Regions from separate parts of the Ectopseudomonas hydrolytica genome, predicted to be linked through region 2. Evidence: predicted binding sites of a transcription regulator. Region 2 holds the regulator's gene; each other region holds the start of a gene.
What was found. The regulator FliA, encoded in region 2, starts transcription of late flagellar genes. The targets are predictions, from matches to a motif close to CTAAAGTTTNNNNNNNNNNNGCCGNTAA.
Positions count from the first base shown of each region.

Region 1: a site for FliA is predicted at 4,067-4,094, ahead of L1F06_RS13890 (methyl-accepting chemotaxis protein). Genes of this name have one in related genera too.
Region 3: a site for FliA is predicted at 2,484-2,511, ahead of L1F06_RS17470 (flagellar protein MotY). Genes of this name have one in related genera too.
Region 4: a site for FliA is predicted at 2,570-2,597, ahead of L1F06_RS11990 (methyl-accepting chemotaxis protein). Genes of this name have one in related genera too.

Region 1 is NZ_CP099397.1:2,996,919-3,002,929, forward strand. It holds gene L1F06_RS13875 (LysR substrate-binding domain-containing protein) at 1-804, shown strand, start outside; gene ctpM (methyl-accepting chemotaxis protein CtpM) at 806-2,488, opposite strand; gene L1F06_RS13885 (Na+/H+ antiporter family protein) at 2,607-3,926, opposite strand; gene L1F06_RS13890 (methyl-accepting chemotaxis protein) at 4,129-6,011, shown strand, end outside.
Region 2 is NZ_CP099397.1:3,199,914-3,205,924, forward strand. It holds gene L1F06_RS14875 (chemotaxis protein CheA) at 1-1,165, opposite strand, end outside; gene L1F06_RS14880 (protein phosphatase CheZ) at 1,178-1,966, opposite strand; gene L1F06_RS14885 (chemotaxis response regulator CheY) at 1,986-2,360, opposite strand; gene fliA (RNA polymerase sigma factor FliA) at 2,438-3,184, opposite strand; gene fleN (flagellar synthesis regulator FleN) at 3,181-4,011, opposite strand; gene flhF (flagellar biosynthesis GTPase FlhF) at 4,102-5,415, opposite strand; gene flhA (flagellar biosynthesis protein FlhA) at 5,427-6,011, opposite strand, start outside.
Region 3 is NZ_CP099397.1:3,732,082-3,738,092, reverse strand. It holds gene L1F06_RS17490 (DUF5064 family protein) at 1-169, shown strand, start outside; gene L1F06_RS17485 (bacterioferritin-associated ferredoxin) at 243-461, opposite strand; gene rnt (ribonuclease T) at 631-1,305, opposite strand; gene pyrC (dihydroorotase) at 1,302-2,348, opposite strand; gene L1F06_RS17470 (flagellar protein MotY) at 2,543-3,490, shown strand; gene L1F06_RS17465 (argininosuccinate synthase) at 3,606-4,823, shown strand; gene gloA (lactoylglutathione lyase) at 4,894-5,286, shown strand; gene L1F06_RS17455 (GGDEF domain-containing protein) at 5,410-6,011, shown strand, end outside.
Region 4 is NZ_CP099397.1:2,586,336-2,592,346, reverse strand. It holds gene pnuC (nicotinamide riboside transporter PnuC) at 1-160, opposite strand, end outside; gene L1F06_RS11995 (hypothetical protein) at 210-824, opposite strand; gene L1F06_RS11990 (methyl-accepting chemotaxis protein) at 832-2,466, opposite strand; gene L1F06_RS11985 (undecaprenyl-diphosphate phosphatase) at 2,708-3,538, shown strand; gene L1F06_RS11980 (DUF1294 domain-containing protein) at 3,535-4,257, shown strand; gene L1F06_RS11975 (MmcQ/YjbR family DNA-binding protein) at 4,243-4,596, opposite strand; gene L1F06_RS11970 (AadA family aminoglycoside 3''-O-nucleotidyltransferase) at 4,628-5,404, opposite strand; gene L1F06_RS11965 (efflux transporter outer membrane subunit) at 5,648-6,011, opposite strand, start outside.

The DNA.
Region 1 (6,011 bases), 200 kb from region 2:
TCACGACGTGTCGCCGAACTGGAGCAGCGTCTGGGTGCGCGCCTGCTGCAGCGCAGCACGCGGCAACTGGCGCTGACCGATATCGGCGAACGCTACCTGCGCCATTGCCAGGCCATGCTGCTGGAGGCCGAACAGGCCGAGGAAACCGTGGCCAACCTGACCAGCGAGCCGCGCGGTCGGGTACGTTTCTCCACCCCACCGGGCGTGGCCTTGCTGCCCGATCTGATTAATGATTTTCTGACACGCTACCCCAGGGTGCAGCTGGAAGTCGTGCAGACCAGCCGCCGCATCGACCTGCTCAACGAGGCCGTGGACGTCGCCCTGCGCGTGCGCAACGCCGATGACGAAGAACCGGGCCTGATCACTCGCCGCCTGCTACCGGCGCGCGCTCTGGTGGTGGCGCGCCCGGATCTGATAGCCGGGCTGCGCCTGGAGCAGCCCGAAGATCTGCAGCAGTTGCCAGCGCTGGGCGCCATCGGAGCCGACCGGCGCATTCATCTGCGCTTCCATCACAACAGGACGCAGGAGGCTCGTGAAATCGCCCTGGAGGCGCGCCTGGCCGTCGACGACTTTCCCATGCGCAAGTCGGCGGCTTTGGCCGGGGTGGGCATTACCCTGCTGCCCACCACCTACTGCCATGAGGAATTGGCCGATGGCAGCCTGGTGTCATTGCTGCCGCACTGGACGGTGCCCGAGGGCTATGTCCAGTTGGCCTATACCCACAGGCGCGGCATGTCGCCAGCTGTCCGCGCCTGGATCGAGCTGCTTAGCGACGCATTCAGTCGCTGGAGCTTCCCGCTGTGAATCAGATGCGGAACTGACGCACCAGCGCCCCGAGACGCTCACCGAGGCCGGCCAGGCTGCGTGCAGTCTGGGCGCCGCGCTGGGTTTCATCGGCGACGCTGTCCACCGCGACGGCGATCTGGTGCACGCTGCGGTTGATCTCTTCGGCCACTGCCGTCTGCTCCTCGGCGGCGCTGGCGATCTGCGCGTTCATCGCGTTGATGGTGGCGATCAGGTGGGCGATGGCATCCAGCGAGGCGCCAGCCTTGTTGGCCTGCTCGCTGGTGACCTCACCGGCATCGCTGGAGCGGCGCATGGAGGTCACCGCCTCCTGGGTGCCCTGCTGCAGGCGGTCGATCATGCCCTGGATTTCCTGGGTGCTCTGCTGGGTGCGGCTGGCCAGGGCACGCACCTCGTCGGCGACCACGGCGAAGCCACGCCCCGCCTCGCCGGCTCGCGCGGCCTCGATGGCCGCATTGAGCGCCAGCAGGTTGGTCTGCTCGGCAATGGAGCGGATCACGTCCAGCACGCTGACGATGGACTGTACGTCCTGCTGCAGGCTGTCGAGCGACACGCCGCTGCTGCGAATGTCCTCGACCAGTGCGTGGATACGCTGGATGCTGCCATCCACCACGCCCTTGGCAGCCTGGCCTTCGTGATCGGTCTGCTGCGCCGCCTCGGCGGCGTTCTGCGCGCTCTTGGCCACCTCGTGGGCGGCTGCCGACATTTCGTTGATCGCCGTGGCCACCTGGTCAGTCTCGTGGCGCTGCTGCGCCATGGCCTGCTCGGAACGCTGCGCCTGCTCGGAGACCTGGCCGACCAGTTCGGTGAGCTGGCCGGTCATCTCGACGATCTGCCGCACCAGGCCGTGCACCTTCTCGACGAAGCGGTTGAAGGAGCCGGCCAGTTGCCCCAGCTCGTCGTCGCTGGTGATCGGCAAGCGTCGGGTCAGATCGCCCTCGCCCGCAGCGATGTCGTCGAGGTTGGCCTTGATCTGCTGCAGCGGACGCAGGAAGGCGTTGCCCAGCCAGACACCGACCACACCGAAGACCAGCAGCAGAATCGCCGCCACCACCACGATGCTGGTGATGATGGTGCCGATACGCCGCTCGATCTCCACCTCGACTTCGGCGATCTGCGCCTCGATGCCATCGAGATTGAGCGCCGTGCCCAGGGCCATGTCCCACTTCGGCAGGTAGTAGCTGTAAGCCAGCTTCGGCACCAGCACCGACTCGTTGCCCGGCAGCGGCGAGGAATAGTTGACGAAGTAGGTGTTGTTCTTCGCCACGTTGACCAGCTCGCGGTTGATGTACACACCATTGGGGTCGCGGCGGTCGGCCAGGCTCTTGCCCACGTCCACCGGACTGTCGCCGCGGAACAGGCGCACCACGTTGGAGTCGTGGCCGAAGAAGTAGCCATCGGCGCCGTACTTGATCTTCGAGAGAATGGCGATGGCCTGCTCGCGACTGGCCATGTCGCCCTGGCTGGCGCCGTCGTACAGCCCCCGCACGGCGCCAAGGGCGATCTGGATGTAGTGCTCGAGTTCGCTGCGTTTTTCCTGCAGCAGGCGCTCACGGGTCTCGGCCACCTCGTCCGCGGCCAGACGCTGCAGGATGCTGGCCGCCGTGCCGCTGAGCACCAGGGCGAAGAGGATTACCGGTACCAGGGCCAGCAGTATCACCTTGGCTTTCAATGTCAGACGCATCGTGTTTTTCCTCATGGGCCAGGCAGTAACAAAACGGGGCTACCGATCTATCGGCAGCCCCGTGGAAGAGTTAAGCGACCCAAGACGCCGAGAACTTAATCCGGCGTACAGTTGCGCCTCACAGCAGCATGGCGGCGGCCCAACCGAACGCCAGCAGCGGCAGGTTGTAATGCAGGAAGGTGGGCACCACGCTGTCCCAGATATGGTTGTGCTGGCCATCGACATTCAGGCCCGAGGTCGGCCCCAGCGTCGAGTCGGAGGCCGGCGAGCCGGCGTCGCCCAGCGCCCCCGCCGTGCCGACGATGCAGACGATGGCCAGCGGGCTGAAGCCCAGCTGCACGCCCAGCGGCACGAAGATCGCGGCGATGATGGGAATGGTGGAAAACGACGAGCCGATGCCCATGGTCACCAGCAGGCCCACCAGCAGCATCAGCAGCGCACCGACTGCCTTGTCGTGACCGATCAGCGCCGCTGCGCTGTCCACCAGGGTCTTGACCTCGCCGGTGGTCTTCATCACCTCGGCGAAGCCGGCCGCGGCGATCATGATGAAGCCGATCATGGCCATCATCTTCATGCCCTCGGTGAACAGGCCGTCCGCCTCTTTCCAGCGCACCACCCCGGAAACCGAGAAGATCACGAAGCCGGCCAGGGCGCCGATGATCATCGAGTCCAGCCACAGCTGCACGACGAATGCCGCGGCGATGGCCACGCCCGCCACCAGCAGGCTCAGCGGGTTGTACTGCACGTCGACCCGTTCGGCCTGGGCGATCTTCTGCAGGTCGTAGACGCGCTTGCCACGGTAGCTGAACAGCACCGCCACCAGCAGGCCGACCAGCATGCCCAGCGCCGGAATGGCCATGGCCTGAGTGATGCTGATGCCCGTGACGTCGACGCCGGACTTGGCCACGTTGGCCAGGAGAATCTCGTTGAGGAAGATGCCGCCGAAGCCCACCGGCAGGAACATGTAGGGCGTGATCAGGCCGAAGGTCAGCACGCAGGCGATCAGGCGCCGATCGAGCTGCAACTTGCTCAGCACGTAAAGCAGCGGCGGCACCAGCAGCGGAATGAAGGCGATATGGATCGGTAGCAGGTTCTGCGAGGCGATCGCCACCGCCAGCAGCAGCGCGATCAGCAGCCACTTGAGCAGGCCACCGCCCTCGCCTTGCTGTCTGCCCACCAGTGCCAGCGCCTTGTCCGCCAGGGCATGGGCCAGGCCGGACTTGGCGATGGCCACGGCGAAGGCGCCGAGCAAGGCGTAGGACAGCGCGACCGTGGCGCCACCGCCAAGCCCCTGGTTGAAGGCCTTCAAGGTGCCCTCCACGCCCAGGCCGCCCAGCAGCCCGCCAGCCAGTGCACCGACGATCAGCGCGACCACCACGTGCACCCGGCACAGGCTGAGGACCAACATGATGCCGACGGCGGCTATCACTGCGTTCATGACTCGCTCCACTTACCACGGGCACCGGTGTAGCCGGTGCAAAAAGCCGCGTACTCTGCCGCACGCGGACTATCCTGTCAAAAGTGCGACGTTCAGAATTTAAAGCAAAACGTGCATAATCCCGCCCACACTGCACCAAAATAAAGAAACGCCTGCGCGCACCGATAACCCGCTGTAGTCCATCGAGGAAAAGGAACGCACCATGCTGTTCAGCCGTCTTTCGATCCAATGGAAGATCACCCTGCTCGCCGGCCTCTGCCTGCTCGCCATCGTCACCCTGCTGGTGGGAGCATCGCAGTATCAGTCCAGCCGCAGCGCCGCCCTGGTAGACAAGGCCAGTTCCAGCATGCTGGAGGAAAGCGCCAAGCTGCGTCTGCAGGCGCGTGGCGAGCTGCAGGCCATGCGCATCCAGCGCTACTTCATGGACGCCTATCAATATGGCAAGGGCTTTTCCCGGCAGATCCTGTTCCTGCGCGAACAGGCCGAGAAACGCTTTCTCGATGCCTTCGACCTGCGCGAAGACCTGACACGCCAGGTACGAACCAGCCTGGAGGCCAACCCCGCCCTGCTCGGCCTTTACCTGGTATTCGAACCCAACGCGCTGGACGGCAAGGACGAACTGTTCGCCGACCAGGCCGAGCTGGGCAGCAACGACGCCGGACGTTTCTCGTTGTACTGGGCGCAGCCCACCCCGGGCCAGCTCGAGTCCGAATCGATGACCGAACAGCTGCTCGGCGACACCACGCCCGGGGCCAACGGCGTCGCCTACAACGCCTGGTATACCTGCCCGCGCGAAACCCGCAAGACCTGCGTGCTGGAACCCTACTACGACGAGGTCGGCGGCCAGCAGACGCTGATGACCAGCATCGCCTTCCCCCTGGAACTGGACGGCAAGGTGATCGGCGTGATGGGCGTGGACATCAGCCTGGCCAGCCTGCAGCAGATCAGCCTGGAGGCCAATCGCGACCTGTACGACGGCCAGGGCCATATCAGCATCTTCAGCCCCGGCGCCCTGCTCGCCGGCCACAGCCGCGATCAGAGCCTGCTCAGCCTGCCGGTCGCCCGAGCCTATGCCGAGCATGCCAGCGAACTGGCCGCGCTGATCAAGGCCGGCGGCCAGGCGGAGCTGCATCACGGCGACATGCTGCGCGTCGTCAGCCCGTTCAGGCCGATCCCCGAAGCCCAGCCCTGGAGCGTGCTGCTCGAGGTGCCGGAGAAGGTGCTGCTGGCCCGCGCCATCGAGCTCGGTCATCAGCTCGATGCCAACCGTGCCAGCGACAGCCTGACCGCCCTGCTGATGGGCCTGCTGGCGGTGGTGGCCGGTCTGCTGCTGATGTGGCTGACGGCGCGCGGCGTGACCCGACCGATTCTCGGTGTGGCCGCCATGCTCAAGGACATCGCCAGTGGCGAAGGCGACCTGACCCGTCGTCTGCCATACGCCAGGCAGGACGAGTTGGGCGAGCTGGCCGGCTGGTTCAACCGCTTTCTCGACAAGCTGCAGCCGATCATCGCCGACGTGAAGAGCAGCGTGCTCGATGCGCGCAGCACCGCCGACCAGTCGGCCGCCATCGCCAGCCAGACCAGCGCCGGCATGCAGCAGCAATATCGTGAGGTCGATCAGGTGGCCACCGCCTTCCAGGAAATGAGCGCCACCGCCCAAGACGTGGCGCACAACGCCGCACAGGCAGCGGAGGCCGCACGCAACGCCGACCAGGCCAGCCGCGAAGGCCTGCAGGTGATCGACAGGACCACCAGCAGCATCGAGCTGCTGGCCAACGAAATGAACGTGGCCATGCAGGAAGTCGAGGGCCTGGCCAGCAGCAGCGAGCAGATCGGCTCGGTGCTCGAGGTGATTCGCTCGATCGCCGAGCAGACCAACCTGCTCGCCCTCAACGCAGCCATCGAAGCGGCCCGTGCCGGCGAGGCCGGTCGCGGCTTCGCGGTGGTCGCCGATGAGGTGCGCAATCTGGCCAAACGCACCCAGGATTCGGTCGAAGAAATCCGCCAGGTGATCGAAGGCCTGCAGAACGGCACCCGTGAGGTGGTCAGCACCATGCACAGCAGCCATCGCCAGGCCCAGGGCAG
Region 2 (6,011 bases):
CTTCATCGCCGCTGTTCAGGCCCAGGCGCACCAGGCGGTTACGCACCAGCACCAGCTCGCCGACCATGTTCATGATTTCATCCAGACGCGCGGTATCGACGCGCACCGTGGTTTCCGCTTCGCTCGCGGCGGGCGCCTTGTCGGCAGCCGGCGCAGGCGCCGCCGGGGTGCGCGCGGCAGCCGGCTCGGCCTTGGCCGCAGCAGGTTTTGCCGCAGCCGCTGGCTTGGCCGCGGCGGCCGGTTTGGCTGCGGGCGCGGCGGCAGGTGCGGAAACCGGCGGCGGCACGAACTTGCCCTTGCCGTGCAACTCATCGAGCAGCGACTCGAACTCGTCGTCGGTGATGTCATCGCCGGCCGCTGCCGCAGCACCGGCTACGGCAGCGGCGGGAGCGGCTGCCTCGGCTGCCGCGGAAAACTGGCCCTTGCCGTGCAACTGATCGAGCAGGGCTTCAAATTCGTCGTCGGTGATTTCGTCGCTGGCGGCGGAAGCGGCAGACGCCGTCGCCACGGCGGTATCGGCGGCGGTTTCAACCGTGCCGGAGAACTGGCCCTTGCCGTGCAGCTGATCGAGCAGGGATTCGAATTCGTCGTCGGTGATTTCGTCGCTGGCGGCGCTGCTTTCGGCGCCATGGGCAGCAGCGGGCGCATCGCCCAGCGCATCGAGCAGTTGCTCGAACTCGCTGTCGGTGATGTCGCCGGAGGCGGCAGGCGCGGAAACCGGAGCGGGTTCCGGCTCCGCTTCCGGCTCCTGTGCGGGGGCAGCCGCCTCGGCACCAGCGGGCTCGGCCAGACGCGACAGTGCCGCCAGCAGTTCCGGCGTGGCCGGAGTCGGTTCGCGCCGCTCGCGCACCTCGCCGAACATGCCGTTGACGGCATCCAGAGCTTCGAGCACCACGTCCATCAATTCCGAGTCGACGCGACGCTCACCCTTGCGCAGGATGTCGAAGACGTTCTCGGCGATATGGCAGCACTCCACCAGCTCGTTGAGCTGGAGGAAACCCGCCCCGCCCTTGACGGTATGGAAACCGCGGAAGATGGCGTTGAGCAGGTTCATGTCGTCCGGTCGGCTTTCCAGCTCCACGAGCTGTTCGGACAACTGTTCGAGAATCTCGCCGGCCTCTACCAGGAAATCCTGGAGGATCTCTTCATCGGCGCCGAAGCTCATAGGGGGTGCTCCTTAGAATCCAAGACTGGACAGCAGGTCGTCGACATCGTCCTGACTGGAGGCGACGTCATCACGCTTATCGGCATGAATCTGCGGACCTTCACCCCGGGATGGCTCTTTTAATTTTTCCTGTTCGGCGCGCAGCACTTCATGGTCGTGCTGAATACCGGCAAAACGGTCGACCTGACTGGCCATGAGCACCAGCTTGAGCAGGTTGCTTTCCACCTCGGTCACCAACTGGGTGACGCGCTTGATCACCTGGCCGGTCAGGTCCTGGTAGTCCTGCGCCAGCAAGATGTCGTTGAGATGAGCGGACAGCTTGTTGCTGTCACGCTCGCTGCGAGCGAGAAACAACTCGATACGCTTGGCCAGCTCGCGAAAGCCCTCGGCGCCCATCTCGCGGCGCATGAAACGGCCCCACTCCGCGCTCAGGCTCTGCGCCTCGTCACTGAGGTCGTTGACCAGCGGCGCGCTCTGCTCCACCAGATCCATGGTGCGGTTGGCGGCCTTCTCGGTCATGGTCACGACATAGTTCAGGCGCTCGGTGGCATCGGCGATCTGCGACAGCTCCTGGGCATGCGGCATGCGCGGGTCGAGCTGGAAATTGACGATGGCGTTGTGCAGCTCCCGGGTCAGCTTGCCGACCTCGTGGTACAGGCCGCGATCGCGGACCTTGTTGAGCTCGTTGATCAGTTGCACCGCAGCGCCGAAGTTGCCTTGTTCCAGGCTATCGACCAGCTCGCGGGCGTTGCTTTTCAGGGTCGACTCGAGGTCACCCAGCGTGGAGTCATCGTGTTCCATAGCACCCTCGCGGCTGACATCAGCCGTTTACCCGCTCGAAGATCTTCTCGATCTTTTCCTTCAGCACCTGGGCGGTGAAGGGCTTGACCACATAGCCGTTCACGCCGGCCTGTGCCGCTTCGATGATCTGGTCACGTTTGGCTTCGGCGGTAACCATCAACACCGGCAGGTGCTTGAGGCGCTCGTCGGCGCGCACCGCGCGCAGCAGGTCGATGCCGGTCATGCCGGGCATGTTCCAGTCGGTCACCAGAAAGTCGAAGCTGCCGCTCTGCAGCATGGGCAGTGCCGAAGTGCCATCGTCGGCCTCGGCGGTGTTGGTGAAGCCCAAGTCCCGCAAGAGGTTCTTGATGATCCGTCGCATCGTCGAGAAATCGTCAACGATGAGGATTTTCATGTTCTTGTCCAAGTCGACCTCCGTACAGTCCCAAACGCATTGCACACGCAATGACGCCCTTTAATCGTGAAACCGACTCAGCTGGCGCGCCACTCGCCGAGCCGCGAGCGCAACCGCGCTGCGCACTGGCTATGCAACTGGCTGACGCGCGACTCGCTGACCCCCAGCACTTCGCCGATTTCCTTCAAGTTCAGTTCTTCATCGTAATACAGCGCCAGCACGAGACGTTCGCGCTCCGGCAAACCGGCGATGGCATCGGCCAAGGCCGCCTGGAAGCGTTCGTCTTCGAGGTCCCGCGAAGGTTCGAGGTGGGTGTGCCCGGCGTCTTCGTGCAAACCGCCATGCTCGCCGTCCTGCAACAGGTCGTCGAAGCTGAACAAACGGCTGCCCAAAGTGTCGCCAAGGATGCCGTAGTAATCCTCGAGACTCAATTGGAGTTCGGCCGCAACCTCGTGATCTTTAGCGTCTCGCCCGGTTCTTGCTTCAACGACACGAATGGCATCGCTGACCATGCGGCTGTTGCGGTGCACCGAACGCGGGGCCCAGTCGCCCTTGCGTACCTCGTCGAGCATGGCACCGCGGATGCGGATACCGGCGAAGGTTTCGAAACTCGCCCCCTTGCCGGAGTCGTATTTGCGCGACGCTTCCAGCAGGCCGATCATGCCGGCCTGAATGAGATCGTCGACTTGCACGCTGGCCGGTAAACGGGCCAGCAGGTGATAAGCAATGCGCTTGACCAGAGGGGCATAGCGTTCGATCAGCTGGTGCTGGGAGTCCTGCGCCTGCGCCTTGTTGTACATACGAAGTCCAGAGGCTGCTGTCATACGGCCGAGTCTGCGGTCGGTTGCTGCACCAGACGCTCGACGAAAAATTCCAGATGGCCACGGGGGTTGGCCGGCAAGGGCCAGGTATCGACCTTCTGAGCTATCGCCTTGAACGCCAGAGCGCACTTGGAACGAGGGAAGGCTTCATAGACGGCGCGCTGCTTCTGCACGGCCTTGCGCACGCACTCATCGTAGGGTACGGCGCCGACATACTGCAGGGCGACATCGAGGAAACGATCCGTCACCTTGGTCAGCTTAGCAAAGAGATTGCGCCCTTCCTGCGGGCTATGGGCCATATTGGCCAGAACGCGGAAGCGACTGATGCCGTGATCGCGGTTGAGCAGCTTGATCAGCGCGTAGGCGTCGGTGATGGAAGTCGGCTCGTCACACACCACCACGAGGATCTCCTGGGCGGCGCGAACGAAGCTGACCACCGCATCGCCGATGCCGGCAGCGGTGTCGATCACCAGCACGTCGAGGTTCTCGCTGATGTCGCTGAAGGCTTGAATCAGGCCGGCATGCTGCATCGGCGAGAGATTGACCATCGCCTGCGTGCCGGAGGCCGCCGGGACGATGCGGATACCGCCCGGTCCCTGCAGCAGCACGTCGCGCAGATCGCATTCACCGGCAATCACGTCGGCCAGGGTGCGCTTGGGCGTCAGCCCCAGCAAAACGTCGACATTCGCCAACCCCAGGTCGGCATCCATCAACATCACCCGACGGCCGAGATCGGCCAGGGCCATGGACAGATTCACCGACACATTGGTCTTGCCGACGCCACCCTTGCCGCCGGTCACCGCAATCACCTGTACGGGATGCATACCCATGTTCTTTCTACACCTTGTCTAACTTCGACCTGGCCTCGTGGCCGTTTACTCCCGCGTCATGACGCGGGAGGGTGCTACATTCTCGCCGTTTCAGCCGGCACGCTGCGCGGGGCTGTGGTACAGCCCGGCGAACATCTGCGCCATGGCATCCTCGCTCGGCGGCTCGGCGGTCTGCAGGCCTACGGCGCGGCTGACCAGCTGGTGACTACGCGGCACCTGCAGATCATCCGGGATCCGCGGTCCGTCCGTGACATAGGCTACCGGCAGATGCTGGCCTATAGCCAGACCCAAAACCTCACCCAGGCTCGCGGCCTCGTCCAGCTTCGTCAGTATGCAGCCAGAAAGGCCACAACGCTTGTAACTATGGTAGGCCGCCTTGAGCACTTGGCTCTGACTTGTTGCAGCCAGGACCAAATAATTCTTCGCCTTGATCCGCGCCGAGGCCAGGCTTTCCAGCTGCAGGCGCAGCGCCGGATCGTTACCCGGCAGACCGGCGGTATCGACCAGCACCACGCGCTTCTTGGCCAGCGGCGTCAGCGCCTGCAGCAGGGACTGACCGGGATCGATCTGGGTCACCGATACACCCAGAATACGCCCCAATGTCTTGAGCTGCTCCTGGGCACCGATACGGAAGCTGTCCATGCTCACCAGAGCGACCTGCTGCGCGCCGTACTTAAGCACGTAGCGCGCCGCCAGCTTGGCCAGGGTGGTGGTCTTGCCCATGCCGGCCGGACCGACCAGGGCGATCACCCCGCCCTCCTCCAGCGGCTCGACCTTGGGCGTCTTGATCGCATGCGCCAGGTGCGCCAGCAGCATGCGCCAGGCCTGACGCGGCTCGGCCACACCCGCGACCTTGCTCAGCAGTGCCTGCGACAGTTCGGCAGACAGGCCCATGCGCTGCAGGCGACGCCACAGATTGGCCTGCTGCGGACGACGCGTCTGCAACTGGCCCCAGGCGATCGACCCCAGCTGAACCTCAATCAGCTCGCGCAGGCCGTGCAGCTCGAAGCGCATGGCTTCCAGCGCGCGCGGATCGACCGCCGGGGCCGCGGCAGGAGCCGACTCGGCCGCGCGCTGCGGTTTGACCGGCGTGGCAGGCAGCTCGGGCGCCAGCAGCGATTCGTTGGCGAACAACTGGCGGTCCTTGCCGGCGTCCTGCTCGGCACGCGTGGCCAGCTCCGCCTGGGCACTGGCGATGCGCGCCTGGGTCTTGCGCAGCTCGGCTTCCAACGCCGGGTTCGGGCGTACCGGCGCCGGCGCCACCTGGTAGTCCAGCGCAGCGGTCAGCTCGACACCGCCAGCCACGCGGCGGTTGCCGATGATCGCGGCGTCGGCGCCCAGCTCGTCTCGCACCAGTTTCATGGCGGTCCGCATATCGGCGGCGAAGAAGCGTTTGACCTGCATGACCCTTTACCTCAGTTCTGGCCAACCGTAGCGACTATGGTGACCTGCTTGTTGTCCGGAATTTCCTGGTAGGCCAGCACATGCATGCTGGGTACCGCCAGCCGCGCGAAGCGCGACAACATCGCCCGGATCGGACCGGCCACCAGCAGAATCACCGGCTTGCCGAGCATTTCCTGGCGCTGCGCCGCTTCCACCAGGGAACGCTGCAGCTTCTCGGCCATACCCGGTTCGAGGAGGATGCCATCCTCGCTGCCCTGACCGGCCTTCTGCATACTGTTGAGCAATATCTGTTCCAACCTTGGTTCGAGGGTGATCACAGGCAGCTCCAGCTCTAGTCCCACAATGCTTTGCACAATGGCGCGGGCCAGCGAGACGCGTACCGCGGCGACCATCGCGGCGGGATCTTGACTCTTGGGCGCGACGTTGGCGATGGCCTCGGCGATGGTGCGAATGTCGCGCACCGGCACCTGTTCCTGCAGCAGCGCCTGCAGCACCTTGAGCAGGGTCGACAGCGACACCAGCCCCGGCACCAGCTCCTCGGCCAGCTTCGGCGAGCTCTTGGCCAACAGCTGCATGAGCTGCTGCACTTCCTCGTG
Region 3 (6,011 bases), 530 kb from region 2:
CAGCGTGATATCCCGGCTGGTGGCCAAGCATGGTCTGCACCCCAACAACAGCCCGATCATGCGTGCGCACAAGGAGTATGACGCGATCTTCGAGGACATCCGCGCCAAGCTGCACGCCAAGCCGGGCGAGGCGGTGAACCTCGACCATGTGGAGCGCGACGGCCTGTAGCCTTCGCGCGCGACCAACGTTCGGGCGAAAAAAAACCGGATCATTCGATCCGGTTTTTTGTTTCATTCATCTATCAGGCGGCCGCGAAACCGGCGGGGTAGGCCAGGCTGGCCTGGCTGCTCTGCACTTCGGCGATGGTCTCGCGTACCACCTGCTTGGCCAGGCAGGCGCACTTGCCGCACTGGCTGGCGATGCCCAGGGTGCCGCGGACTTCACGGTAGCTGCAGCAGCCTTCATAGACCGCGTCGCGGATTTGCGTATCGGTGACACCTTCACAGAGGCAGACGTACATAAGCAAGGCTCGTCTTGGTAGTTCTGTTCGATGGGTCGGATACTAATGTTAATGAGAATGCTTGTCAAAGATCGATTGCGAATGCTCGCATCTCCTGACGAACGGTGCAGGCCCCAGGCCTGATATGAAAAAACCGGCGTGCGCCGGTTTTTTCATGAGCGGGTTGCCCCTACTGATCGAACTCGTCCCAGCCGCCCATTTCCTTCCAGCGGTTGACGATGCCGCAGAACAGCTCGGCCGTCTTTTCGGTGTCGTAGCGCGCCGAGTGCGCCTCCTTGCCATCGAACTCGATGCCGGCGGCCTGGCAGGCCTTGGCAAGCACGGTCTGGCCGTAGGCGAGGCCGGCCAGGGTGGCGGTATCGAAACTGGAGAAGGGATGGAAGGGGTTGCGCTTGATTCCGCAACGCGCCACCGCGGCGTTGAGAAAGCCCAGATCGAAGCTGCTGTTGTGGCCCACCAGGATGGCGCGCTTGCAGCCGGCCGATTTGATCGACTTGCGCAGGCCCTTGAAGATCTCGCCCAGGGCATGCTCCTCGCTCACCGCCATGCGCAGCGGGTGATCGAGCTTGATGCCGGTGAACTCCAGCGCTGCCGCCTCGATATTGGCGCCCTCGAAGGGCTCGATGCGGAAGAAGTGCGTGTGATCCGGATAGAGAAAGCCGCCCTCGTCCATGGCGATGGTGGTCGCGGCGATTTCCAGCAGGGCGTCGGTGGCGCAATTGAAGCCACCGGTCTCGACGTCCACTACCACCGGCAGGTAGCCGCGAAAGCGCGCGGCCATCGGGGTGCGCGGGCCGGCAGGCAGGCTGGGTTCGAGCTCGTCGTCGTAGCTGTCTTCGCTCACGCCTGGCCCTCCAGCAGCTTCCAGCGCAGGGTTTCGCCGGCACGCAGCGGTACCACGCTGTTGTCGCCCAGCGGCAGGCTGGCCGGCACGGTCCATTCCTCACGCGCCAGGGTGATGCTGTCGCTGTTGCGCGGCAGGCCGTAGAAGTCCGGGCCGTGGAAGCTGGCAAAGGCTTCCAGCTTGTCCAGCGCCTTGCGCTGTTCGAACGCCTCGGCGTACAGCTCGATGGCGGCGAAGGCGGTGTAGCAGCCGGCGCAGCCGCAGGCGGCTTCCTTGGCGTGCTTGGCGTGCGGAGCCGAGTCGGTGCCGAGGAAGAACTTGACGTTGCCGCTGGTGGCCGCGTCGAGCAGGGCTTCCTGGTGCACGTTGCGCTTGAGGATCGGCAGGCAGTAGAAGTGCGGGCGAATACCGCCAACTAGCATGTGGTTGCGGTTGTACAGCAGGTGGTGCGCGGTGATGGTGGCGCCGACGTTGGCCGAGGCCGCCTCGACGAACTGCACCGCGTCACGGGTGGTGATGTGCTCGAACACCACTTTCAGCGTGGGGAAGCGCTCGACCACGCGGGTCAGATGCTCGTCGATGAAGGCCTTTTCGCGGTCGAACACGTCGATCTCGGCGCGGGTCACCTCGCCATGCACCAGCAGCAGCATGCCGACTTCGGCCATGGCTTCCAGCGCCGGGAAGATCTTGTCGATGCTGGTGACGCCCGAGTCGGAGTTGGTGGTGGCACCGGCCGGATAGAGCTTGGCCGCATGCACGAAGCCGCTGGCCTTGGCCGCGCGGACGTCCTCGGGGCTGGTGTTGTCGGTGAGGTAGAGCACCATCAGCGGCTCGAAGCGGCTGCCGGCCGGGCGCGCAGCGAGAATGCGCTGGCGATAGGCGTCGGCCTCGGCGGCATTGCGTACCGGCGGAACCAGGTTGGGCATGATGATGGCGCGGCCGAAAGTGCGCGCGGCATCGCCGACGGTGTGTGGCAGCACCGCACCATCGCGCAGGTGAATGTGCCAGTCATCGGGACGCAGGAGAGTCAGGCGGTCGGACATGGGGGTTTCCAGGCGGGTAAAACGTGAGCGGAATGCTACCGGAAACCGTCGGAAAATGCGCTGTGAGGGTGCGCCAGGCAATTTGTTCGCCTTGGCGCTGCGCTGAGTTCTGCGCTTTCCCGAACGAATTCGCCCCTACAGTTTTCCGCGCTCGTACCGATAGCAAAGCGAACGACGTTTTCCTGGAGCCGACCGTGCGTGCGCCCCAATCTCTTCTCATCAGCCTGCTGGCGAGCATGCCTCTGTGCCTGTCGGCGCACGCCATCAGTTTCCAGACGCGGATCGAGCAGGTGGAATGGAAGGTAGAGGGCGATCAGTTCGAGTGCCGCCTCAGTCAGTCGATCAGCAACTTCGGCAGCGGCGAGTTCGTGCGCCGTGCCGGTGAGCAGGTGACCTTCCGTCTCAAGGCGCGCGAGCGCTGGATGGGCGCCGGCTCGGCGACCTTGCTGGCGGCAGCGGCGCCCTGGCAACCGGGGCGTGGTGACATCAATCTCGGCGTGGTCAGTGTTGGCAACGGCGAGGTGCCGTTCAATAGCTCGCAGGAGCAGGGTGCGCGGCTGCTCACCGGTCTGCTGGAAGGGCGTAGCCCGCTGGTGCGTCACCGCACCCTCAATGGCGGCGACAACCTCGAGGTGCGCCTGCTGCCGGTGAAGTTCCACAAGGCCTACGAGGAATACCAGGCGTGCACCGCCAAGCTGCTGCCGGTCAACTTCGAGCAGATTCGCCAGGCGCAGATCGGCTTTCCCGGCGGCGGGATCGAACTGGATGCCATGGCCAAGGCCAAGCTCGACATCATTCTGGACTTCGTCAAGGCCGACCCCAGCATCAACAGCTTCCAGATCGACGGTCACGCCGACAACAGCGGCAATCGCCTGACCAATCGCGACCTGTCCCGCCGCCGCGCATTGGCCGTGCAGGAGTATCTGGTGGCCGGCGGTGTGCCGACGGAGCAGATTACCGTCCGTTTTCATGGCGAGCGCTACCCGCTGGTGCCCAACAACAACGAGGCCAACCGCGCCAAGAACCGCCGTGCCACCCTGCGTCTGGACCGCGCGGCGCCGGCCGAAGTCGCGCCGCCCAGCGCTCCCGCAGACCCTGCCCCGACCGCGCCGGCCGACCCGGCTGGCAGCACGCCGTCCTGACCCTTCGGAGCGCAGCTTTGGTCGCTTCATCGTCACAAGCTGTCGCGCCACTGTAAATTGGCCCGCGGGGTCAGTAGAATCACCGGTTTTACCGTACAACCCGTGGAGTGATGGCATGGCGGACGTCAAAAAGGTAGTTCTGGCCTATTCCGGTGGCCTGGACACCTCGGTGATCCTCAAGTGGCTGCAAGATACCTATAACTGCGAAGTGGTGACCTTCACCGCCGATCTCGGCCAGGGCGAGGAGGTCGAGCCGGCCCGCGCCAAGGCTCAGGCCCTGGGCGTCAAGGAAATCTACATCGACGACCTGCGCGAAGAGTTCGTCCGCGATTTCGTCTACCCGATGTTCCGCGCCAACACCATCTACGAAGGCGAGTACCTGCTGGGTACCTCCATCGCCCGTCCGCTGATCGCCAAGCGCCTGATCGAGATCGCCAACGAGACCGGCGCTGACGCCATCTCCCACGGCGCCACCGGCAAGGGCAACGACCAGGTGCGTTTCGAGCTGGGCGCCTATGCCCTGAAGCCGGGCGTCAAGGTCATCGCCCCCTGGCGCGAGTGGGACCTGCTGTCGCGCGAGAAGCTGATGGACTACGCCGAGAAGCACGCCATCCCGATCGAGCGCCACGGCAAGAAGAAGTCGCCGTACTCCATGGACGCCAACCTGCTGCACATATCCTACGAGGGCGGTGTGCTGGAAGACACCTGGACCGAGCACGAAGAAGACATGTGGCGTTGGACCAAGTCGCCGGAAGCGGCGCCGGACACCCCGACCTACATCGAGCTGACCTACCAGGCCGGTGACATCGTCGCCATTGACGGCAAGGCGATGACCCCGGCCCAGGTGCTGGCCGAGCTGAACCGCATCGGCGGTGAGAACGGCATCGGTCGCCTGGACATCGTCGAGAACCGCTACGTCGGCATGAAGTCGCGCGGCTGCTACGAGACCCCCGGCGGCACCATCATGCTCAAGGCCCACCGCGCCATCGAGTCGATCACCCTCGACCGCGAAGTGGCCCACCTGAAAGACGAGCTGATGCCCAAGTACGCCAGCCTGATCTACAACGGTTTCTGGTGGAGCCCGGAGCGTCTGATGCTGCAGCAGATGATCGACGCCTCCCAGGCCAACGTGAACGGTGTGGTGCGCCTGAAGCTGTACAAGGGCAACGTCATCGTCACCGGGCGCAAGTCCGACGATTCGCTGTTCGACGCCAACATCGCCACCTTCGAGGAAGACGGCGGCGCCTACAACCAGCAGGACGCGGCGGGCTTCATCAAGCTCAACGCCCTGCGCATGCGCATCGCTGCCGGCAAGGGCCGCAAGCTGATCTGATAAGCTGAGCGCCTTGTGAGACGAACCCCGGCCACAAGCCGGGGTTCTGCTTTTAGAAGAGGAAAAACTGATGAGACTGCTGCATACCATGCTGCGCGTTGGCGATCTGGACAAGTCCATCGCCTTCTACACCGAGGTGCTGGGCATGACCCTGCTGCGCCGCAAGGACTACCCGGACGGTCAGTTCACCCTCGCATTCGTCGGCTATGGCGACGAGGCGCACAACAGCGTGATCGAGCTGACCCACAACTGGGGCGTTGACAGCTACGAGCTGGGCACCGGCTACGGCCATATCGCCCTGGAAGTGGAAGACGTCTACAAGGCCTGCGAGGACATCCGTTCGCGCGGCGGCAAGATCACCCGCGAGCCAGGCCCGATGAAGCATGGCAACAGCATCCTGGCCTTTGTCGAGGACCCGGACGGCTACAAGATCGAGTTGCTCTCGCCCAAGCGAAACGATTGACAGTCATCGGTCTTTGTAAGTAAATGCTTACAAAAATAGTGGCCATTCGCTGACTGGCGAGGTGCCTCCATGAAGACCGATTCCCAAGCTCTGCGCCTCGTTCGTGTGGTTCAGGAGCTTTCTATGGCGAAGGATGTGGACCGCGTAGCGGAGATCGTCCGAAGCGCGGCCCGCGAGCTGACCGGTGCCGACGGCGCCACCTTCGTCCTGCGCGATGGGCTGCAATGCTTCTATCGCGACGAGGACGCCATCTCGCCCCTGTGGAAAGGCCAACGTTTCCCCTTGAGTGCCTGCATCAGCGGTTGGGCCATGCTCAACCGCAGTGCTACCGTGATTCCCGACATCTACGCCGACCCGCGCATTCCCCATGAGGCGTATCGGCCGACCTTCGTCAAGAGCCTGGTCATGGTGCCGATCCGTACCCTGGAGCCGATCGGCGCCATCGGTACCTACTGGGCCGAGTACTGCCACGCCACCGACGAGCAGGTGCAACTGCTACAGGCGTTGGCCGATTCCACCTCGGTGGCTCTGGAGAATGTCCAGGTCTATGCCGAGCTGGAGCGCCGCGTCGAAGAGCGCACGGCGCAGCTGGCCGAAGCCAATCGACGCTTGCAGGAAGAGGTGCGGGAACGCCAACTGGCCGAGCAGGCAGTGCGCCAGCTGTCGCTGATCGACGACCTGACCGGTTTGTACAACCGTCGCGGCTTTCGCCTGCTGGCCGAGCG
Region 4 (6,011 bases), 610 kb from region 2:
CCTGCAACAGAAGGTTGGAATACAGCCGCCAGTCGTAGAACAGCCAGGCGTAGAGCAGCACCATGATCAGGCCGATGGGCCAGCACCAGGGGTTCTGCCGCACCGTCAGCCAGACCGCAAGGATGCCGAGCCCGGCGGCAATCAGTTCGAGCCAGGACATCTGGCGCCCTCGTCAGGAAAAGGGAGCGATTGTACTGATCTGCCCGACCTCAGCACACCAGGCTGTCGGCCTGCCGGTAGAGCATCAGCAGCTTGCGGGTGATGGTCTGCTGGATGTCCTCGCGTTCGAAGCTGGACAATCGCGGCAGGCGCGCCAGTTGCAGGCGGTGCAGATGGAGATATGGCATCTGCTGGTCGAACTCGCGCAGGTCGCCCTTCATCAGCACCGGCAGGAAGACGTCGCCAATCTTCTTCTGGTTGCTGATGATCTGCGCCAGCGCGGGCTTGAAGGGCATCGTCTTGGGCGTGGGGCCGCCGTCCTTGATCTGCGTGCTGAGCAGCAGGCCCGGCTTGCCCAGCACCTTGCCCGGCAGCACGCACAGGCCGGTCTTGCGAATGGCCTGGCTCTCGATGCCGTGCAGGGTGTCGTGGAAGGCATAGGGGTTGGGCAGCACCACCATCTTGCGGCCGAGATCGGTGGGGAAGTGCAGGCTGTAGTTGGTATACAGCTGGCCCACCGACTCGGAATAGACGCACAAGCGATTCTCGAACAGCTTGATGAAGCGCTCGGCCAGCTCGCGGCGGGCCATGCTGTCCAGGTCCCAGATCAGATCCTGATTCTGCGGTCGGCTGAAGTCGACCTCCTGGTGCTCCATGCTGCTCATGCTTTTCTCATATGCGGAACTGTCCCAGCAGGCGACCGAGCTGATCGGCCAGCTGTTTCAGATGCTGGCTGGCCGCACTCGACTGTTCGGCGGCTTCGGCCGTGTTATGGGCGAGAGCGGCCGTCTGCGTGACGTTCTGATTGATGTCTTCCACCACGTGCGACTGCTGCAGGGTGGCGCTGGCGATCGAGGCGTTGAGCCCGGTCAGATTGCGCAGCGATTGTGCGATCTGCGCCAGACTTTCGCCAGCCTGGCTTGCCTGTTCCACCGTTAATTGTGACGCACGGCTGCTGTCATGGATGACCTTGACCGCCGCCTCGGAATTGCTCTGCAGGCGTTCGATCATGCCCTGGATCTCGGCGGTGGACTGCTGCGTGCGCTGTGCCAGCAAGCGGACCTCGTCGGCGACCACGGCGAAGCCGCGACCCTGCTCGCCGGCGCGGGCCGCTTCGATGGCGGCATTCAGGGCGAGCAGGTTGGTCTGTTCGGCGATCGAGCGGATCACCTCCAGCACGCTGCCGATCTGCGTGCTTTCGCTGGCCAGCGACTGGATCACCTCCACGGCCTTGTCGATGGTCCCGGAAAGCTGGTCGATCTGGCGCAGGCTGGCATTGATGTTCTGCTGGCCCTGGCTGGCCTGTTCTTCGGCCGTATGCATTTCGCTGGAGGCATGCTCGGCGTTCTTCGCCACGTCCTGCACGCCATAGGTCACTTCGTTGACCGCCGTGGCCACCAGCTCCATCTGCTGCGCCTGTTGCTGGCTGTGTCGCTGTGCTTCGCTGGAAATGTCACCCAGCGAGCGCGCGGCCTGATCCAGCGAGCCGGCGGATTCGAGCAGCTGGCCGATCACCCGACGCAGCTTGTCGGTAAAGGCATTGAAATGCGTGGCCAGGGCAGTGAGTTCGTCGCGGCCATGAGTGTCGAGGTTGCGGGTCAGATCGCCTTCACCGCTGGCGATGTTGGCCATGGCGTCTACCGCTATTTGCAAGGGCTGCGCGATACTGCGGGTAATCAGCACGACCAGAGCGGTCAGCAGCAGCACGATCAGCAGACCCATGCCCACCGCACGCATCGCCTGCGTCCTGAATTCGGCCTGGACATCGTCCACATACACGCCGGAGCCGATGATCCAGCCCCAGGGCTGAAAGAGTTCGACGTAGGAGATCTTCGGTACCGGGTCAGTGGCGCCAGGTTTCGGCCAGCGGTAGTCGACCTGGCCAGCGCCCTGGCTGCGGGTGATGGCGACCATCTCGTTGAACAGCGCCTTGCCGTCCGGATCCTTGAAACCGGAAAGGTTCTGCCCCTCGAGCTTGGCATTCATCGGATGCATGAGCATGACCGGGGTCTGGTCATTGATCCAGAAGTACTCCTGGCCGTCGTAGCGCAGACCGCGGATGACTTCCATCGCCTGCTTCTGCGCTTCCTCGCGGCTCAGGCTGCCGGCGCTTTCCAGGCCCTGGTAATGCTTGAGGATGCCGGCCGCGCTCTGCACCACGTGCTCGGTCTTCTCGGCCTTGCTGGCGTACAGATCGAGATTGATCTGCCGCAGCATATAGGCGCCCTGAAGCACCAACATCAGGATGGCCAGCGCCAGAATCAGCCACAGACGACGGCTGATGGGAAGACTACGCAAACTGTTCATGAAGAAATTCCTGATTGTTGTAATTGTCGGGCTGAGGCGTCTGGAACGGCTATTGGGCAGCGCTGTCACCTCGACGCATCATTCATGTTAGTTGTCTGTTAGCATCTCGGCCGCTCGGCAAAAAACTGAATAGTCGCCGGGCGCGCCGTCGCAAGGAACCTGTGCGACGGGGCTGTGTCCCAGGGCCGGGACTTTTGCTTCAGTTTTACTCGTAAGGCACTTGCCGCGTTTGGGGGAATCGATGGATATCTGGATGGCCTTTCAGGCCCTGATCCTGGGCATAGTGGAAGGCCTGACCGAGTTCTTGCCAATTTCCAGCACCGGTCACCTGATCGTGGTCGGCGATCTGCTGGGCTTCAACGGAGAAACCGCTACAGCGTTCAAGATCATCATCCAGCTCGGCGCCATTCTGGCGGTGATGTGGGAATTCCGCGCGCGGGTGCTCGGTGTGGTGCTGGGGCTGCGCAGCGAGCCGCGTGCGCAGCGCTTCACCTTCAACCTGCTGCTGGCCTTCATTCCGGCTGTGGTTTTCGGCCTGGCCTTTGCCGATCTGATCGAACACTGGCTGTTCAATCCGATCACGGTGGCCACCGCCTTGATCGTGGGCGGCATCATCATGCTCTGGGCGGAGAAACGTGAGCACGCCATCCAGGCCGAGTCGGTCGATGACATGACCTGGAAGCTGGCGCTGAAGGTCGGCTTCGCGCAATGCCTGGCGCTGATTCCGGGAACATCCCGTTCCGGGGCGACCATCATCGGCGGGCTGGTGTTCGGCCTGTCGCGCAAGGCGGCCACGGAGTTCTCCTTCTTTCTGGCGATGCCGACCATGATCGCCGCCACGGTCTACTCGCTGTTCAAGTACCGCGACATCCTGCAGTGGAGCGATCTGCCGATTTTTGCCATCGGCTTCGTCAGCACCTTCATCGTGGCGATGATCACCGTGCGCGCCTTGCTCAAGTTCATCGCCAATCACAGCTATGCCGTGTTCGCCTGGTACCGCATTGCCTTCGGTCTGGTGATTCTCGCCACCTGGCAACTGCACCTGATCGACTGGAGCACGGCGCAACCGTGAGCGGCAACGAACGCAAAGGGCGCCTGAGAAGTTGGGATGACGCCAAGGGTTTTGGTTTCATCCAGCCGCAAGACGGTGGAGCCGAGGTTTTCGCTCATATCTCGGCGATGCGCGGCGACCGCCGCCCGCAGCCGGGTGACGAGGTGCTGTTCGTCGCCGGGCGTGATCCGCGCGGTCGGCCGCGTGCCGAACACCTGCGCCTGGCCGGTGAACTGAGCCTTGATCGGCCGGCGATCCGGCGCAAACCGAAAACGCCCGGCACGGCGGCACCGGTAGTGCGCAAGGCTGCTGCCAAATCCACACACCGATCATCGACTCAAGGCTCCATCCATAACTTTTCCAGCAAGGCCTTGGTGCTCGCTTTGCTGTGCATCCTGCCATTGCTCGGCTGCGTGACGCTGTTCGGCAAGGGGCTCTGGTGGATATTGCCGCTTTATCTGCTGGCCAGCCTGCTGAGTTTCCTGCAGTACTGGCTGGATAAACGCAGCGCTCAGAGTGGCGGCCGACGCACGCCGGAAAACACCCTGCATCTGGTGGAGCTGATCGGTGGCTGGCCGGGTGCGCTGGTCGCTCAGCAGACCTTCCGCCACAAGACGCGCAAGGCCTCCTATCAGGCGCTGTTCTGGCTGATCGTCGCGGCGCATCAACTGTTGTGGATCGATTGGCTGCTGCTCGACGGCGCCTACGTCGCCCGCCATATCCCGCTATTCGTCCAGTAGCAGACCGGGCTGCAGGCGCTTGGGCAGTCGGCGTACCACCAACTGATGGGAACGGGTCAGCAACTGGCGCAGCTCTTGGTCGCCAAGCGGTAGCTGGCGGGCGCTCATGCTGACCCAGTGCGCTCGCGCCAGATAGGGCGCGGGGCGAATGCCGGGGCGGTCGACGTAGCCGAGAAAGAGGTCGTGATCGACCTTGAAGGCCAGATCCTCGCCCAGAAAATCGAGGATGGCGAACATCTTGTTGCCGGCTACCGAGAACACCCGGTTGCTGCCCCACTTGAGGTCTTCGCGGGCGCCCGGCAGGCTGAGGCAGAAGCTGGCGATCTGGTCGGGCGTCATGGGCATGTCCATCGCTGGTCGAAACGGCAGTCTATCGGTTGGCCGACTCGCTGCGTAGCCGCTCGATCTGGCGCCGGGCATAACCGATGAAAGCGGCCAGTGCCTGGGGCCGCTGAGCCAGGTCATCCCTGGCCTGGCCCAGATAGACGTCTCGCGCGGTTTCCAGCAGCGGCCGGTGCTCAGGGGGCAAGCGCTCGAGCAGCCAGTCGGCCGCCACGTCCTTGGCAGCGATCTCGCCGCTGCTCAGCGTCAGCCAGATGCGTGCCAGGGCCAGGACCACGTTGCACTCATCGCCCAGCCAGTCGTCCGGTCCGTTCCATTGCGCCGCGGTGTCGTGCAGGGCGTGAATCATGTCCGCCTCAGGCACCGGCTCGAACAGTTCGGCAGCCGGCGGGCCCAGCAGGCTGATAGCGTGCTGACGCGCCTTGCTCAGCAGGATGGCCAGGTCATGATCAGCCATGGCCGGCTCGAAGCGACCCGCCTGCAGCTCGTCGCGCAGCCATTCGCCGAACTGCAGTTCGCGCATCGGCCGATAACGCCAGGGCCGCACGGCGTCGTGCACCAGCAGCGTCACCTCCAGCGGGCGCAGGTGCGCGGTGGCCGGCCAGGCCGACAGCCTCAGCAGGTCGGTCATCAGGGCCTTGCGTGTGCTGTCGCTCAGGGGCGTGCGGACGGTGACCAGCAGATCGATGTCGCTTGCCGGTTTGAGGCCGCCGCTGACGGCGGAACCGAACAGATGCACCGCCAGCAGGTTGTCGCCAAGGTGATGATGCAGGAGGGTGAGGGCATTGCTGATCTGCAGGTTCATGTTTTCGCCATTGCGTTTCAGGTTGCGCTGCACTTTACCGCCGTTCGGCCTCGTCTCGCAGATGCGGGTTCCCGAAGCCCGGGTCTGGTCCCTGATAGCGTTCCACGCCATCTGAGGTGTCTGGCAGGATTATCTGCGTGGCTCCCTTGGGATGCCGGGATAGCTGAGCGCAAAAAAAAGCCCCTGAGCATCGACTCCGGGGCTGAGGAGGGTCGGCAGGGCTGCCGACCGGGGAGAGCAGATTCAGGCCTGTGGCTGCCAGCCGCCGCCGAGCGCCTTGTAGATCGCGACGATGCCGCTGTACAGCTCGACTTCGGCCGCGGCCTGGGCGTCTTCGGCGGCCAGGCGCTCGCGCTCGGCGTCCAGCAGAACGAGGAAGTCCACCGTGCCTTCGCGATAACGAATCGCCGCCTGGTCGGCAGCCGCGCGGCTGGCTTCGGCCTGGCGCACCAGGGAAACCAGGCGCTGCTGGCGTTTGGCATAGTCGCTGAAGGCGTTTTCCGATTCTTCCAGCGCCAGCAGCACCTGCTGTTCGTACTGCGACAGCGCGCCATCGGCCTCGGCTTCGGCGCCGCGCAGGCGTGCTCGTACGCTGCCCAGGTCGAAG